2 regions of the Streptomyces marianii genome follow, and region 2 is predicted to be linked to the other one. Evidence: riboswitches for the same ligand, from Rfam matches in the RefSeq annotation. Region 2 holds a riboswitch; the other holds the start of a gene.

Region 1 (3,401 bases), 4.8 Mb from region 2:
GGCGCGCAGGTCGTGGACGTCGATCTCACCGTCGTCGGCGGTGCGGACGACGACGACCTTCATCCCGGCCATCACCGCGCTGGCGGCGTTCGTACCGTGCGCGGAGGACGGGATCAGGCAGACGGTGCGCTGCTCGTCGCCGTTGGCACGGTGGTACGCGCGGACCGCGAGGAGGCCGGCCAGTTCGCCCTGGGATCCGGCATTCGGCTGGATCGAGACCTTGTCGTAGCCGGTGACCTCGGCGAGGCGCTCCTCCAGCTCGTGGATCAGGGTCAGATAACCCTCGGCCTGCCCGACCGGGGCGAAGGGGTGGATCTGGCCGAACTCCGGCCAGGTGACCGGCTCCATCTCGGTGGTCGCGTTCAGCTTCATCGTGCAGGAGCCGAGCGGGATCATGCCGCGATCCAGCGCGTAGTCGCGGTCGGCGAGCCGGCGCAGGTAGCGGAGCATCGCGGTCTCGGAGCGGTGCGCGTGGAAGACCGGGTGGGTGAGGTAATCGTCCCTGCGGAGCAGCGCGGCGGGCAGCGTGTCCTCGACGGTCGCGTCCAGCGCCTCGATGTCGCCGGAGACGCCGAACGCGGCCCAGACGGCGGAGACCTGGGCACGCAGCGTGGTCTCGTCGCAGGAGAGCGACACGTGGTCGGCGTCCACGAGGTGCAGATTGACACCACCCTCGCGGGCCGCGGCGACGATGCCGGCGGCCTTGCCCGGGACACGGGCGGTCAGCGTGTCGAAGAACGTGCCGTGGACGACCTCGACACCGCCCGCGCGCAGCCCCTCGGCGAGGATCGCGGCGTAGCGGTGGGTCCGGCGCGCGATCGTCCGCAGCCCCTCGGGACCGTGGTAGACGGCGTACATCCCGGCCATGACCGCGAGGAGCACCTGGGCGGTGCAGATGTTGCTGGTGGCCTTCTCGCGGCGGATGTGCTGCTCGCGGGTCTGCAGGGCGAGACGGTACGCCTTGTTGCCGTCGGCGTCGACGGAGACGCCGACGAGTCGCCCGGGCAGGCTGCGGGCGTGCTTCTGCTGGACGGCCATGTAGCCGGCGTGCGGGCCGCCGAAGCCCATGGGGACGCCGAAGCGCTGCGTCGTGCCGACGGCGATGTCCGCACCGAGCTCACCGGGCGAGGTGAGCAGCGTCAGGGCGAGCAGATCGGCGGCGACGGTGACGATCGCGCCGAGCTCGTGGGCCTGGTCGATGACCGGCTTTATGTCCCGGACGGCACCGGAGGCACCCGGGTACTGGACCAGTACGCCGAAAACTCCGCGCTCGGCGATCTCCGCCGGGATCCCGTCGCCGAGGTCGGCCACGACGACCTCGACGCCGGTCGGCTCGGCCCGGGTCTCGATCACGGCGATGGTCTGCGGCAGCGCGTCGGCGTCGATCAGGAAGACACCGTTCTTGACCTTGCCGACGCGCCGGGACAGCGCCATGGCCTCCGCGGCGGCGGTGCCCTCGTCGAGCAGCGAGGCGCCGGACGTGGGCAGTCCGGTCAGGTCGGCGACCATGGTCTGGAAGTTGAGCAGCGCCTCCAGACGGCCCTGCGAGATCTCCGGCTGGTACGGCGTGTACGCCGTGTACCAGGCCGGGTTCTCCATCACGTTCCGCAGGACGACCGGCGGGGTGAAGGTCCCGTAGTAGCCGAGGCCGATCATCGGGGCGAGCACCTGGTTGCGGTCGGCGAGGCCGCGGAGCTCGGCGAGCACTTCGGCCTCGGTGCGGGCGCCGGGCAGTCCCAGAGCCTCGGTGCTCTTGATGACGTCCGGCACGGCGGCGGCGGTCAGCTCGTCCAGCGAGCCGTAGCCGACCTGCGCCAGCATCTTCGCCTGGGCCTCGGTGTCGGGGCCGATGTGGCGCTGCTCGAAGGGGGTGCCTCGCTCCAGCTGGGAGAGCGGAATGCGGTTGGCGGTCATTGCGGAGGCCTCCTGGTCGTAACGACCTGCGAGGGGCACCACGGCGCGGGTGCCCGGACGGCCTCCCCCTCTGTCATCTCAACCTGAGAGCTTCACCGGAACGCCCCGGGGCGCGCCGGCTTTCACCGTCGGTGAGAGCGGATGCCGTCCGACGCCCGCCCTGCTTTCCAGAGTGACCTCGTCCGTGCGGTACAGGGGCCTGAGAGATTCCGGGGAGGATTTGCTCCTTCGGCGGCTCCGGCTTTCACCGGGGCACTCTCCCGCACGGGGTCAGCAGCCGCTGCCAGCGTACCAGCGCGGCCTCACCTGGGAGCTTCGAGTGGACGCCGCCCTGGATGTGCACTTTCGTAGTGTTCAGCGAACCCGTGCGACCTGTTTGGAGGGACCGTGCAGACCGACATCGATCCGCGCAGCCTGATCGGCCGCAAGGCGTTCGACCGCGACGGCCACAAGATCGGGACCGTGGACGAGGTGTACCTCGACGACGCCACGGGCGTCCCCGAATGGGCGGCCGTACGAACCGGCCTGTTCAGCCGGGACGCGTTCGTACCACTGGAGCCCAGCCGGCTCGAGGGCGACGGCCTCCACATACCCTTCGAGCGCGCCCTGATCAAGGACGCGCCGGACTTCGGTGTCGGCCGCCATCTCTCTCCCGAGCAGGAGCTGCAGCTGTACCACCACTACGGTCTCGACCTGCCCTCGCTTCCGGAGAGGCCGACCACCTCTCCGTCCCCCGGCGACGAGGCCGGGGGCCCCGGCACCGGCTCCGCCGGTGACCGCGACTTCGGGCGGCTGGCCGGCCACGACGACTGATCCTCCGGCGGGCGCACCAGCGGCAGCGGCTCCGAGGGCTCCAGGCCCGGGTCGTCCACCGCGAACGTCCGCACCCGGCCGGGCGCGGCCGACCACGGCTCCTCGAAGCGGACCGTGACCTTCCCCAGCCCGCTGCCCTGAACCCATCCGGAGCCGTACTCGGCGTGGCGTACATCCTGCCCGGCGGCCCAGCGCCGGTCCGCCACCGGCCTCGCGTCCCCGCCCGGCGACCGCTCCTCGCCCGGCGTCGGCTCACGGGACGGCGCGGACTCCTCGTCCTCGTCGTGTCGCTCCCCCGCGGCTGCCTGTGCGAAGAGGTCCTCCTGCGTGTAGTCGGCGAGGCCGCTCACACCGACGCCGAGCAGCCGGACCCCGCCCGTGGTGTCCACCGCCTCCAGCAGCCGGGCCGCAGCCTCCCGCACCACCGCGGGATCGTCCGTGGGCCCGCGCAGCGTCTCCGACCGGGTCAGCGTCGAGAAGTCGAACCGCCGCACCTTCAGCACGATCGTCCGTCCCGAGTGCCCGGAGGCACGGAGCCGGCGGACACACCGGTCGGCCAGCCGCTCGACCTCCGTCCGGATGCGGACCCGGTCGTGCAGGTCCACGTCGAAGGTGTCCTCGACCGACACGGACTTGGCGTCCCGCTCGGCGACCACGGGCCGGTCGTCGTGGCC
Region 2 (3,401 bases):
TCTGGCGCTTGTAGAAGGGGAGCGCCACGACCTCGTACGGCTCATGAGTACCGCGGATGTCCACGCCCACGCCCTCGGTTCCGGGCGTGGCGAGCGCGGCGTCCACGTAGGCGATGGCGAGCGGCTTGCCGAGGGTCGGCGACGGCGCGCCGGAGGTGACCTCGCCGACGACCTGGCCGCCTGCGACCACGGCCATCCCGGCCCGCGGCACCCGGCGGCCCTGGGCGACCAGGCCGACCAGCTTGCGCGGCGGGTTCGTGGCGGCACGCTCGGCGGCGGCCTCCAGGGCCTTGCGGCCGACGAAGTCGCCCTCCTTCTCGAATTTCACGACCCGGCCGAGACCGGCGTCGAAGGGGGTGAGCGACGTGGTCAGCTCGTGCCCGTACAGGGGCATGCCCGCCTCCAGGCGCAGCGTGTCACGGCAGGACAGGCCGCACGGCACGAGACCGGCCGGGGCGCCGGCCTCGGTCAGCGCCCGCCACAGCGTCTCCGCGTGCCGCGGCTCGACGAACAGTTCGAAACCGTCCTCGCCGGTGTAGCCGGTACGCGCGATCAGCGCCGGGACGCCGGCGACGGTGCCGGGGAGGCCGGCGTAGTACTTCAGTCCGTCCAGGTCGGCGTCGGTGAGCGACTTGAGGATGCCGGGCGACTCGGGCCCCTGTACGGCGATCAGCGCATATGCGTCCCGGTCGTCGCGTACAGCCGCGTCGAAGCCCTCGGCACGCTCGGTGAGGGCGTCCAGGACGATCTGCGCGTTGGAGGCGTTGGCGACGACCATGTACTCCGTGTCGCCGAGGCGGTACACGATCAGGTCGTCGAGGATGCCGCCGTCCTCCCGGCAGATCATGGTGTAGCGGGCGCGGCCGGTGGCGACGCCGCCGATGTTGCCGACCAGCGCGTAGTCCAGCAGGGCGGCGGCCTGCGGCCCGGTCACGGTGATCTCGCCCATGTGGGAGAGGTCGAAGAGACCGGCCTTCGAGCGGACGGCGTTGTGCTCGTCGCGCTCACTCGCGTAGCGCAGCGGCATGTCCCAGCCGGCGAAATCGGTCATGGTCGCGCCCAGCGAGCGATGCAGGGCATCGAGGGCGGTGAGACGGGGGGCGTTGCTCATGGATGGGGCTCCCAGGGCATGACTGGCGAGGACGATCCTCCCCATCTGTCATCGAAACCTGAGAGGTTCGTCACGACCACACGTAGCGGACGTACGCGAAGGGCGTGACTTGCACCTTGGGTGGAACCGCAGGACTGCGGATCGCTTTTCAGATCTGCCTCGTCGCGCGCGGTACGGGGCCTGAGAGATTCAAGGGAGGGACTTGCTCCTTCGGCGCCCGGCCCACACAGTGGCCAGGACTCTCCCGCGCGGATTCAAGCGGCCGGTATGCAGTTTGCGCGGACATCATTGCACGGGCGCCCGCGTCGGCAAATCACTTGTCGGTCATTACCTTTTCTTTAAGCTTCTTGGGCAGGGTCTCGGAGACCCGACAGGGGGAGAGTGAGCTGATGACGTTGCAGCAGTCCGGCGCCTATCCGGCGACCGCAGGGGTACCCGCCCGGCCCCGAGTCCCCGCGCGAGCCGCCGGGGCCACCCGGCGCGGCCTGCCGATCGGCCTCACCACGGCCCAGCCCGTCGTGCGTGACCTGCGGGAACGCGAGGGGTGCGATACGCGTGCCCTGGTGTTCCGCCGCGGCGACGTGGTCGTGATCTCCGGGCTGCCCGGCAGCGGCAAGTCCACGCTCATCCGGCGGGCGGCCGAAGGCGGCGGGATCGACTCCCAGGACGCCCGGGACCGCTGGGACCGGCGGATGCCCAGTGCCCTGCCGTACGCCGCCTACCGCCCGCTCGTCCGGTTCGCGCACTACGCGGGGCTGCGGCGGGCGCTGCGCTCCGGCGAGAGCGTGGTCGTGCACGACTGCGGCACGCAGTCGTGGGTCCGGCGCTGGCTGGCCCGCGAGGCCCGCAGACGGGGGCGCGACCTCCATCTGCTGCTGCTGGACGTCACCCCCGAGACCGCCCGTGCGGGCCAGCGGGAGCGCGGCCGCGGCGTCTCCGGCTACGCCTTCACCCGCCACCGCCGAGCGGTCTCCCGCCTCCTCCGCGTGGCCGAACGCGGCCACCTCCCCAAGGGCTGCGCCTCCGCGACCCTCCTCGACCGCGCGGCGGCCTCCGCGCTCACCCGGATCGGCTTCACCGACGGGTCCTGAGGTGCGGACGCGGGACGGCGGCGAGTGGGCGGCCCCGGACGGCCGGCTTCGGGGGCGGTCCACGGAGCCGGGCCCGGCGAGCCGGGCCCGCAGCGACCGGCTCCGGGCAACGGGCTTCGGGGAGCGGTCCGCAAAGACGGAGCCAGTCGGGTCGGGCCGCGCGGGGCGTTCGACGGTGCCCCGGGGCCCCGGCCCGCGCGCCCGAGTTCCGCCCCCGCCCCGCCCGCTACCCTGCTGTCGGAGGACATCGTGGCCGGCCCGTCCGGGTCGGCGGGGGAAGCAGGGATCACAGTGGACGCGACATGGCCCGCCAATGAGCTCGAAGAGGTGCTGGCCGCTTCGGTCGGGAACCCCTCGGCCGGGGGGCGGATCGTGGAGGTGCTCGGGCGGAGCGCCGTGTGGGTGCCGCTGCCCAGGGGCGGCGGGCCCGACAGCACCGACCTCGACCTGCCGACGATCGGGATCGACGGCGCCCCGTACGTCCCGGTCTTCAGCTCCCGGGAGCAGTTCCGCCTCGGCGCGGGCGACCACATGTCCGGCACGGTCGCACCCGCGGTCGAGTTCGCCCGGGGCCTGCCCCCGCAGCTCGGCATCGCCGTGAACCCGGGCGGCGCCGTCGGCGTACCGCTGCCCCCGCCCGCCGTCGCCGAGCTGTGCCGCGCGGGCCGCACGCCGCTCGGGGACACCTCCCAGGCCGGAGACGCGGCGAGCGGCGGCCGGGTCCGGCTCTTCGAGCCCGACTGGCAGGAGGAGCCGGTCGACTTCCTCGCCGCCGCGGCCGGCGAGTTCGAGTCGACCCGCGTCGTCCAGACCGCCCGCCGGATCCTGGCCAGCATCGAGGGCGGCCCACCGGTCCTGTTCGTCGGCGTCCAGCTCTCCGCCTTCGACGGCCCCGACCGGACCGCCCCCATGGACGCGCTCGGCCGTGCACTCGGCCGGGTCGCCGTGCGGTGGCCGGTCAACCTGGTCCTGCTGGACATCGCCCAGGACCCCGTAGGCGACTGGATGCTGACCCGGGTCCGGCCCTTCTACACCCGCCAGTACGCGTAGCCGTCAAGTTGGTGTCGGTACGGCCGCTTAAGCTGGTTTGATGACGTGGTCGCCGCACTCGCGTGCCCAGGGCGGCCCGAGGGAACGGCGGATCGAAGAGGGGTGGGACCCAGAGTGAGTGCGTCAGGCACCGCGGCGGCCGGGCAGGT

The links. Region 2 has a riboswitch for glycine ahead of gcvT (glycine cleavage system aminomethyltransferase GcvT). Riboswitches for the same ligand answer to the same signal wherever they lie in the genome.
Region 1: it holds a riboswitch for glycine, as region 2 does, so the genes downstream of both, gcvP (aminomethyl-transferring glycine dehydrogenase) here and gcvT (glycine cleavage system aminomethyltransferase GcvT) in region 2, are expected to answer to the same signal.

The regions. Positions count from the first base shown of each region.
Region 1 is NZ_VAWE01000001.1:7,268,943-7,272,343, reverse strand. It holds gene gcvP (aminomethyl-transferring glycine dehydrogenase) at 1-1,914, opposite strand, end outside; glycine riboswitch at 2,092-2,187, opposite strand; partial or broken gene FEF34_RS44360 (PRC-barrel domain-containing protein) at 2,302-2,448, shown strand; gene FEF34_RS32945 (DNA polymerase IV) at 2,595-3,401, opposite strand, start outside.
Region 2 is NZ_VAWE01000001.1:2,468,540-2,471,940, reverse strand. It holds gene gcvT (glycine cleavage system aminomethyltransferase GcvT) at 1-1,111, opposite strand, end outside; glycine riboswitch at 1,271-1,368, opposite strand; gene FEF34_RS11090 (AAA family ATPase) at 1,501-2,202, shown strand; gene FEF34_RS11085 (enhanced serine sensitivity protein SseB) at 2,494-3,252, shown strand; gene FEF34_RS11080 (enhanced serine sensitivity protein SseB C-terminal domain-containing protein) at 3,367-3,401, shown strand, end outside.